DNA from 2 places in the Wenyingzhuangia gracilariae genome. Region 2 is predicted to be linked to the other one. Evidence: riboswitches for the same ligand, from Rfam matches in the RefSeq annotation. Region 2 holds a riboswitch; the other holds the start of a gene.
What was found. Region 2 has a riboswitch for cobalamin ahead of ACY2IJ_RS00865 (PKD domain-containing protein). Riboswitches for the same ligand answer to the same signal wherever they lie in the genome.
Positions count from the first base shown of each region.

Region 1: another riboswitch for cobalamin. It lies ahead of ACY2IJ_RS13305 (TonB-dependent receptor plug domain-containing protein); the one in region 2 lies ahead of ACY2IJ_RS00865 (PKD domain-containing protein).

Region 1 covers NZ_CM150748.1:3,016,262-3,021,202, reverse strand. The annotation lists gene ACY2IJ_RS13310 (YncE family protein) at 1-447, opposite strand, end outside; gene ACY2IJ_RS13305 (TonB-dependent receptor plug domain-containing protein) at 458-2,341, opposite strand; cobalamin riboswitch at 2,365-2,582, opposite strand; gene ACY2IJ_RS13300 (ABC transporter substrate-binding protein) at 2,603-3,529, opposite strand; gene ACY2IJ_RS13295 (bifunctional adenosylcobinamide kinase/adenosylcobinamide-phosphate guanylyltransferase) at 3,619-4,122, shown strand; gene cobT (nicotinate-nucleotide--dimethylbenzimidazole phosphoribosyltransferase) at 4,129-4,941, shown strand, end outside.
Region 2 covers NZ_CM150748.1:234,484-239,424, forward strand. The annotation lists gene ACY2IJ_RS00860 (ABC-F family ATP-binding cassette domain-containing protein) at 1-321, shown strand, start outside; gene ACY2IJ_RS00865 (PKD domain-containing protein) at 394-1,344, opposite strand; cobalamin riboswitch at 1,455-1,664, opposite strand; gene ACY2IJ_RS00870 (hypothetical protein) at 1,747-2,202, opposite strand; gene ACY2IJ_RS00875 (homocysteine S-methyltransferase family protein) at 2,384-3,394, shown strand; gene metH (methionine synthase) at 3,455-4,941, shown strand, end outside.

The sequences.
Region 1 (4,941 bases), 620 kb from region 2:
ATCTAGAACAGCAATATAATCGTCTGTTTCATCAGAACCGCTTCCCCAATTGGTAATATATCCTTTGTTATCTACAATAGTCATGTATCTTGGATTCCCTAATCCTGTTTGTACAATGGCTTTTTTCTTAAAGGTATATCTATCAACCACTATAATTTGACTTACATCATTTAAGATAATATATGCATCTTCTTCTCCAAAACAAATAGACTGAATTAGTCCTGCTACTTTTGATCCATTTACATTTTCATAATAAAATATATCAGAATCATTCTTACCGAAATAAGACACAGAACCATCTTTAGCTCCAAAGTTTCCCTCTGAGCTAACAATTATGTTGGTATCTACTGTTTCAAAAACATTTTGAACAATAGTTTCTTCTTTTGTACAAGAAACAAAAACAACACTTAGCAGTATTAGTAATTTAAAAATTGAGTATTTTTTCATTTTTTTTAGTTTAAAATTTATAGTGAATATTTATATTAAAGTTTCGTCCGGGCATAGGTCGTAAATTGGTAAAGTAGTATAGATTATTACCAACATTGTTTACTTTACCCCCTAAAATTAATTTGTGATGTTTTTTATTTAACAAACTATAATTAACTCCACAATTAAACACTGTAACCTTAGCTATAGAATAATTGCTTAATGTATCTTCTGTTGTGTATACTTTGCTTTGGTGCAGGCCTTGTAAATACACACTTAACCTTTTATATGTATAAGACAAGTTATAATTGAGCAAATGCTGTGGTACAAAAGGCAAAGAAGCATTTGTTTTTTTGTTAAAAGCACTTGTAAACGTATAATTACCAGTAAGTAAAAGTTTTTGTTCTTTAGGCAGTAATACTTTGTAAGACAAAGCTCCCTCAATTCCTTGATTGGCTACATGTTGTATGTTTTTAGGACGCCATAAATTAGTACCTCCTGTAGGTAACCAAATAATTTTATCTTTTATATCTATATAAAAATAAGTAGCTGAGACATGTAATTGATGAATGTCTATATCTGCTCCCAACTCTAACTGCTTTGATTTTTCTGGCACTAAATTTAAATTTCCTACTATAGGCCAGTACAGTTCATTGTATGTGGGTACTCTATAATTGGTAGATAAATTGGTTTTTAAAGTGATCTTTTTATTTAATTTTTGTTCTGCAGCTAACGATACAGACATAGGAACTGAAAAGTTAGAATTAAACTCTTTACGAAGATTAAAAGAGGTAGATAATGAAGCAGTAGGCATATAAAATATCATCCCTCCAAAAGAAAATGCTTCTCTATTTCTTGATTGGATTTGATCTGTTGAACCGTTTGTAGATTCATACATCATCAAATACTTCGCCTTTAAAACATTTGAAAACCGATATGAAGCATCATAATCTACTACTTTTTTGTTTGATTTTCCGTAACCAAAATTTTTAAAAGCTTTGTTACTATAGTACCTAAATTCCTGAGTTAAGTATGCTAGTTTTAAAGATTGTTGAAAAACATTAGATGAGAAATTCCATTTTAATAAATTACGTTGATTAAAATTTTCATTGCGCTCATTTGCATTAGATGGATTGGGAATTCCATCAGAAAAAAGACGATCTCCATAGTATTTAGTGGTATAAAAATAAAGTTTGTTTCTTCTAGAAAATTGATATCCCAAACTAAAATCTATTCCATAATTTTTATAGTTCCCATTTTCATTATACAACAAGTTTCCGTTTTCATCTTTATATCTCTTGTCTAAATAAACATAATCATTATCCGAACTATTATAGGTAGAAGATAACTTTATTGCCCATTTACCTGTACCTATATTGGCTTTAAAAAAATTAGAACTTGTATTGTAACTACCATAACTGGTAAACAGATCAAAATTTTTATGCTTTTTAAAAGAGAGTATATCATTTAACTGAACAACACCTCCAATGGCACCAGAACCAAATTGCACACTTCCTCCTCCGCTTTTTACCACAATTTGATCTGTAGTACTAGCAGATATGGCATTAAAATCTACTTGACCATTTCCTATAGCATTGATACTGATTCCATTCCACAACACCAATGTATTGGTGGCAGATGTTCCTCTAAACCTGGCAGAACTTGTCCCTCCATTTCCATAATCTTTAAAAGCAATAGGACTATTGTACCTTAATAATTCGGTGAAGTTTGTTGGGTTTTTTACAACTTGCTCTACGGATAACGTTATTTTTTTAGTTCCTAAATCTTCTTGTTTCTTTGTTGTATCAGCCAACAAGACCACTTTCTCTAAACGATTGATAGAATCATTTTGAGCTACAGTTTTGGCACAACAAAATATGCTTATTAAAAAAAACGCTTTACATAGTTTCATCATAAATTTCCTTTACTCCCGAAAGAATTTATATTATGAATCTGGCAGGTCTCCTGACTTACGTCTTATTACTACCTTCCCGTTTTTACTATTATTTAAAACAGTGGTTTAAGAATGTAATAAGCACCTTTTACGGCTAAGTTTACAGTTGCGGGTACAGTTCTTGATTTTAACAAGATTCCCTTTTAATTTTATGGTTCAACTTACATTGAATAGCATAAAAACCAAAATCGTGGCAAAAGTACGTTGTTTTTTAGTTCTAAATTACTTTTTATCAAAATAATTACAATACTTCTGTTCCAAATCTATTTTTTTAGGAAAAAGTTCTGGATGAAATATTTTAGCTAAAACTTTAATACCATCTACCAAAGTACTGGCAGAAGATTGGGTAAACAAATCAAAATCTGCAATATACACTTGCTTGTTTTGCACAGCTCTTAAGTTTTTCCATTCTGGTTTTGCTTCTAAAAACTTCATATCGTCCAAAGTTCTTTCTTGAGTATAACCACAAGGAGCAATTACCAATACTTCTGGATTGTATTTTACAATTTTGTTCCAATCTATCACAATGCTATCTCCTGATGGGTGTGACAGCAAATCTACTCCACCTGCATATCCTATTTGATGAGGAATCCAGTGTCCACAGTTAAACAACGGATCTATCCACTCTAACAACATTACACTTTTAGGCAAGGTTAGTCCTGCTCTTAGAGTATCTACTATTTTTTTAATTTCATTCTGTAAACTTAACACATATTGCTCCCCTTTTTCTGGAAACCCCATGGCGGTTGCAATTGTTATGGCATCTTTAAAAACATCGTTTAAAGATTGTGGAGTAATAGAAATTGTTTTAGGAACTACCGGTAACTTAGACAAAGATCTTTCTGCACTTTCAGTATCAATTTGACACACATCACAAACATCTTGTGTAAAAACTAAAGACGGATTGATGTTATGCATTATTTCTTCATCTACATAATACAAACTTTTTCCGGTAGCTTTGCTTTCAGAAAACAATGTATTTATTTCATCGCTGGTATATTCTTTGTCTTCTAAAACACAACGCACCATTACTTGTTTTTCTTGCAAAGCTTGCTGCGGACACTCAAAAGTAATTCCGTTTAGCATGTGTTCTAAACCCATATCGTAAATCATTTGGGTTACGGCGGGCATCATAGAAGAAACTGTCATATCTTTTTATTTTTCTGCAAAACTAGTCTTTTTTTCAAATCCATTTTTTTTGTCGTTAAAACTTAACAATCTTTGTTAAAAATTAAAGTATGATTTATTACATCACAGGTGGAGAACGTTCCGGAAAAAGTAGCTATGCTCAAAAATTGGCCGAAGAACTATCACCAACCCCTTATTATTTAGCAACTTCTAGAATATGGGATGATGATTTTAAAACACGTGTAGACAGACATGTATCTGACAGAGATGAGCGTTGGACGACTATTGAAGAAGAAAAAAACTTAAGCGCTGTAATACCCAAAAACGCTGTTGTATTAATTGATTGTGTGACTTTATGGCTAACCAATTTTTATACAGACAACAACTACAATGTTGCTAAATGTTTAGAACTTGTAAAGGCAGAAATTGAAAAATTAACCCAATTAGAAGCCACCTTGATTATTATTTCTAACGAAATTGGAATGGGTGTGCATGCCGAAACCCAAATAGGACGTAAGTTTACAGAACTACAAGGATGGGTAAATCAAGAAATTGCCAAAGTAAGCAACAAAGCAACATTTATGGTTTCTGGAATTCCAATGATTTTAAAATAAATACTTATGGACAACATTCAATCTGAATTACAGCATAAAATAAACACCAAAACAAAACCTATGGGTTCTTTGGGTGTTTTAGAAACCATTGCACTTAAAATTGGAGAAATTCAAAAAACGACCACTCCCATTTTATCCAAACCCACTATTATTGTTTTTGCAGGAGATCATGGAATTGTAAACGTAGAACCTGTAAGTCCGTTTCCACAAGAAGTAACCTCGCAAATGGTTTTTAACTTTTTACAAGGAGGGGCTGCTATTAATGTTTTTTGCAAACAAAATAACATTCATTTAAAAGTAGTAGATGCTGGAGTTAATTTTAATTTTAATGGAGTTCCTAACTTAATACATGCAAAAATAAACAAGGGAACCAAAAACTATTGTAATGAACCTGCCATGAGCATAGCAGATTGCAACCAAGCTATTTTAAAAGGAAAAGAACTAGTTACCAAACAATTTACACTAGGAACCAATGTAATTGGTTTTGGAGAAATGGGAATTGGAAACACCTCATCGGCAGCCTTATTAATGAGTTCTTTTACACAATTATCTATTCAAGAATGTGTAGGAAAAGGTACAGGTTTTTCAGAAGAGGGGGTTAAAACCAAAATAGCCATTTTAAAGAAAGCCAAAAACAATTATCCTAACCTAAAAGACCCTATAGAAATTTTGGCCACTTTTGGTGGTTATGAAATTGCCATGATGACCGGAGCTTTTTTACAAGCTGCTGAACTAGGTATGATTATTCTAGTTGATGGATTTATTGTAACATCTGCCCTATTAGCTGCACAAGCCATGAACAAATCTGTACTTAACAAG
Region 2 (4,941 bases):
TTAAAAAAATGTAACGTATTATCTGGAGGAGAAAAAGTACGTTGTATGTTGTCTAGAATGATGATGACCAGAGCAAACGTTTTGGTGTTAGATGAGCCAACCAATCACTTAGATTTAGAGTCTATTCAGGCATTAAACAACTCGTTAAAAAACTTTAAAGGAACGGTGTTGTTTTCTACACATGACCACGAATTTGCACAAACGGTTGCTAACAGAATTATAGAAATTACACCTAATGGAGTAATTGATAAATATGCTACGTTTGATGAGTATTTAGATGATCCAAAAATTAAAGAATTAAGAACTAAAATGTATCAATAACATTTTTGATTATACTCGTAAAAAGGCGAATCTTGTTTTAAGATTCGCCTTTTTATGTAATTAACTATAGGGTTACTCTACCAAATTAACCATAGATAAATCTACGGCACCTTTTAATTCTGTAGATAGTTCTCCTAACCACCCCATGTTTACTTGCGATCCAGTATATACTTTTATAAAATCGATACCTTTCAAAGTAACAGGATTCATATCACTGTCAACAGCCCAATCAATATCAAAAGCATTTCCATTTCCGTTTTTACTATAATCAGCATCGTAATTGTCTACATACCCCCATTCTAAAGGTTCTGTTGAAATAAAGCTAGTTCCGTTTACTGTAGGAAATAATCTAGTTCCAGAATAGGTAACTTGATCTTGTTCTTTTATAAAAAGAGGATATTTATTAAGAGTTCCAACACTTAACTCACCATTGTTTCCTTTGTTATCTGTCCAAGTAACAGCTTTAGTGTTGCTTTTAGGATTGGTGTATGTTATGGTGTAATTGTGAAGTGTTTCGGCTTTGGCATGTGCACTTCCTGCAATTTCGTACCAAGTATCGTCTGCTAATCCGTTTCCATTTTCATCAAAAGAAACTTGTACAATACCAGGTTCAGAAAATGTAGAAAAAGCATTTCCATAAATAATAAAATCTTTATCGTTGGCTCTGTTTACTACCGTATGATCAAAAGTAAAAATGATAGAACCACCCCAAGCTCCCAAAGAAATAAGTCCTGTTTTTCCACCTACTACTGTTTCAGCAGATTCTAAATTCCCAAGATTTTTATTAATGTATTGTCCTGCAGCCGGATTATAGGATAGAACTTTAGAAATGTATTCACTACTTTCTGATGTTATAGGACGTGCATACTCTTTAAAAAAATCTATAGGCTCTGGATCGTTATCTTTTTCTATAGGTTGTTCAGTAATATCCTCTACAGGTTCAATGTTTTCTTCTTTTTCACAAGCTGTAAAAGTAAAAAGAGAAATGCTTAAAAAAGCGGCTAATAAATGTTTGTTTGTCATTTGTTTGTATTTAAAATAGTTGATAATTCACATTATTTTAAAACAAAACACCAAGGAATAATAGGATAAATCCAATAATAATTTACCCAAAGCTATAACTCCCGAAAGCTTTGTTTTTGTAATTATTGGCAGGTATTCTGACTCGTTTCACTTATTTAACCCTTCCCATCTTTTTGCAGACAGTGGTAATGTTAAAAAGCTGTTTCTGTTTTTTACAGAGAAACTTACAGCAGCGGGAACTGTTCAGGATTTACACCTGATTCCCTTTTAATGCACATGTTTTATATAAAAAATGTACAACCAAAAATCGTGGCAAAATTATAATATTTTAAATGTTAAACAGTATAAAACGTAAAATATATGTAAAGTACTGAATAGGGAGCTTATACAAATACTATTGTGTTATTTGTAAGTTGATTCGTACATGTTGTTTAGTAAATTTTGAATAAAATCATTTTGCTCTGTTTCTATACTCAACCAACTAGCAACAGCATTTACAGAACTAAAAATTTCATAATGATTGCGTTTAAAATGTTCGTTAAGCACATATACCATAGAAGCAACAACTTGTTCTGGGTTGGCTGTGTAAATGGCAACTCTTGCAGCTCCGGTAAGTTTTAAATTGTTAGAAATCCATGTTCCACAATCATACAACTCTTCTCTAGACATTTGAACCTTAGTAAATCTAACATCAATAATAAAACCATAACTACTATTAAACTTAGAATCATTAATAATTTGTGTGGTTAAGTTTTTTATAGCCATAAAAGTTAAATCACCTTGGTAATATTCAATAATTAGTTTTAAGTTTTGTATTATAATGTATTTAGAAGTGTTGATATTTGTTTTGTTAGGCATATTAATTTGGGGTGGGGTTGTTCTTATTAAATTTAGTGCTAATTTAAGTTTTTTAAAACTGAGTGTTTTCACAAGGAAATTTAAAACAATTCTTTAATTAAGCCTATAAACCTTATATTTGCATGTTAGAAATAAGGGTAAGAAACAATTGTTTTTACGACCCATTAGCCAAACAAATCATATGGCAAATATTAGAGAAGAACTTAAGAAAAGAATTTTAGTATTAGATGGTGCTATGGGTACCATGATTCAGCAATACAAATTTACCGAAGAAGATTATAGAGGTGAGCAATTTAAAGATTGGCATGTTTCTGTAAAAGGAAATAATGATATGTTATCTATCACTCAACCCACAGCTATTAAAGAAATACATGCAAAGTATTTTGAAGCAGGTGCAGATATAGCAGAAACCAATACATTTTCTAGTACAACCATTGCCATGGCAGATTATGAAATGGAAGATTATGTATATCAATTAAATTACGAATCTGCTAAAATTGCCAAAGAAGTAGCTCAGGAGTTTACTGCTAAAGAACCACACAAACCTCGTTTTGTAGCAGGTTCTATAGGACCCACAAACAGAACCTTAAGCATGTCTCCAGATGTAAACGACCCTGGTTTTAGAGCCGTTACATTTGATGAATTACGCATTGCATACAAGCAACAAACAGAAGCTTTGCTAGATGGAGGTTGTGATATTTTATTGGTAGAAACCGTTTTTGATACGTTAAATGCAAAAGCAGCTTTATTTGCGATAGAAGAAGTAAAAGCAGAAAGAAACATAGAAGTTCCTATTATGTTGAGTGGTACTATTACCGATGCATCAGGTAGAACGTTATCTGGGCAAACAGCCGAAGCTTTCTTAATTTCAGTATCTCACATTCCATTATTAACTGTAGGTTTAAATTGTGCCTTAGGAGCAGATGCATTAGTCCCTCATTTAGAGGCTATTTCTAGCAATACTCAATTTGGAGTTTCTGCACACCCAAATGCTGGTTTGCCAAATGCTTTTGGAGAGTACGACGAAACTCCTGAACAAATGGCTTCTCAAATTCAAAACTATTTGGATAAGAATTTAATCAATATTATTGGAGGATGTTGTGGTACAACACCAGCACATATTAAAGCTATTGCCGATATTGCGGCCAAAGCAGAGCCTAGAAAAGTTGCAGAGCAACTTTGTACGAAATAATATAGTTATAATATTGAGACTTAGTACTAAATACTCAGTACTCAATACTAAGCGAAAGTAATGAGCGAAATAAAACAAACAAAATACATGAAATTATCTGGATTAGAACCTTTAGTTCTAGGTTCAGATATGAATTTCATCAATGTAGGAGAACGTACCAATGTAGCAGGTTCACGTAAGTTTCTTAGACTTATTAAAGAAGAAAAGTTTGATGAAGCTTTAGCCATTGCACTCCACCAAGTAGAAGGAGGTGCTCAGATTATCGACATCAACATGGATGATGGTCTGATTGATGGTAAAGAATCTATGGTTAAGTTTTTAAACTTAATTATGGCAGAACCAGATATTGCTCGTGTACCCATTATGATTGACTCTTCTAAATGGGATATCATAGAAGCAGGTTTGCAAGTGGTACAAGGTAAATGTGTGGTCAACTCTATCTCTTTAAAAGAAGGAGAAGAGGTTTTTAAAGAACACGTTAGAAAACTAAAAATGTACGGTGCTGCTGTTATTGTAATGGCTTTTGATGAGGTTGGACAAGCAGATAATTACCAACGTAGAATTGAAATTGCTGAGCGTTCATATCGTATTATGGTTGATGAATGTGGTTTTCCATCCGAAGATATTATTTTCGATTTAAATATATTTCCTGTAGCAACAGGAATGGAAGAACATCGTAGAAATGCCATTGATTTTATTGACGCTACACATTGGGTACGTACCAATTTAACCAACGCAAGTGTAAGTGGAGGAGTGAGTAATGTATCGTTTTCGTTTAGAGGAAATAATCCTGTACGTGAAGCTATGCATTCCGTTTTCTTGTATCATGCCATTAAAAAAGGGATGAATATGGGAATTGTGAATCCGGCCATGTTAGAGGTGTATGATGACATTCCTAAAGATTTATTAGAACATGTAGAAGATGTAATTTTAGATAGACGTGATGATGCTACAGAACGTTTGTTAGATTTTGCGGAAAGTTTTAAAGGAGAAAAGAAAACAGAAGCACAAATCTTAGCGTGGAGAGAATTGCCTTTACAGGAAAGAATTACACACGGACTGGTAAAAGGAATAGATCAATATATTGTAGAAGATGTAGAAGAAGCACGTTTACAAGTAGCCAAACCCTTAGAAGTAATAGAAGGTCATTTAATGATTGGAATGGGAGTGGTTGGAGATTTGTTTGGTGAAGGAAAAATGTTTTTGCCACAGGTAGTAAAATCTGCTCGTGTGATGAAAAGAGCCGTAGCTCACTTAATGCCATTTATAGAAGCTACCAAAGATGCCGATAGTCCGCCACAAGGAAAAGTATTGCTAGCCACCGTAAAAGGAGATGTGCACGATATTGGGAAAAACATTGTAGGTGTTGTATTGGCTTGTAACAATTATGCTATTGTAGATTTGGGAGTGATGGTACCCCCAGAAAAAATATTGCAAGCAGCTATTGATGAAAAGGTAGATGTTATTGGATTAAGTGGATTGATTACTCCTTCTTTGGATGAAATGGTTCACATAGCTAAAGAAATGAAACGCTTAAATTTTACCAT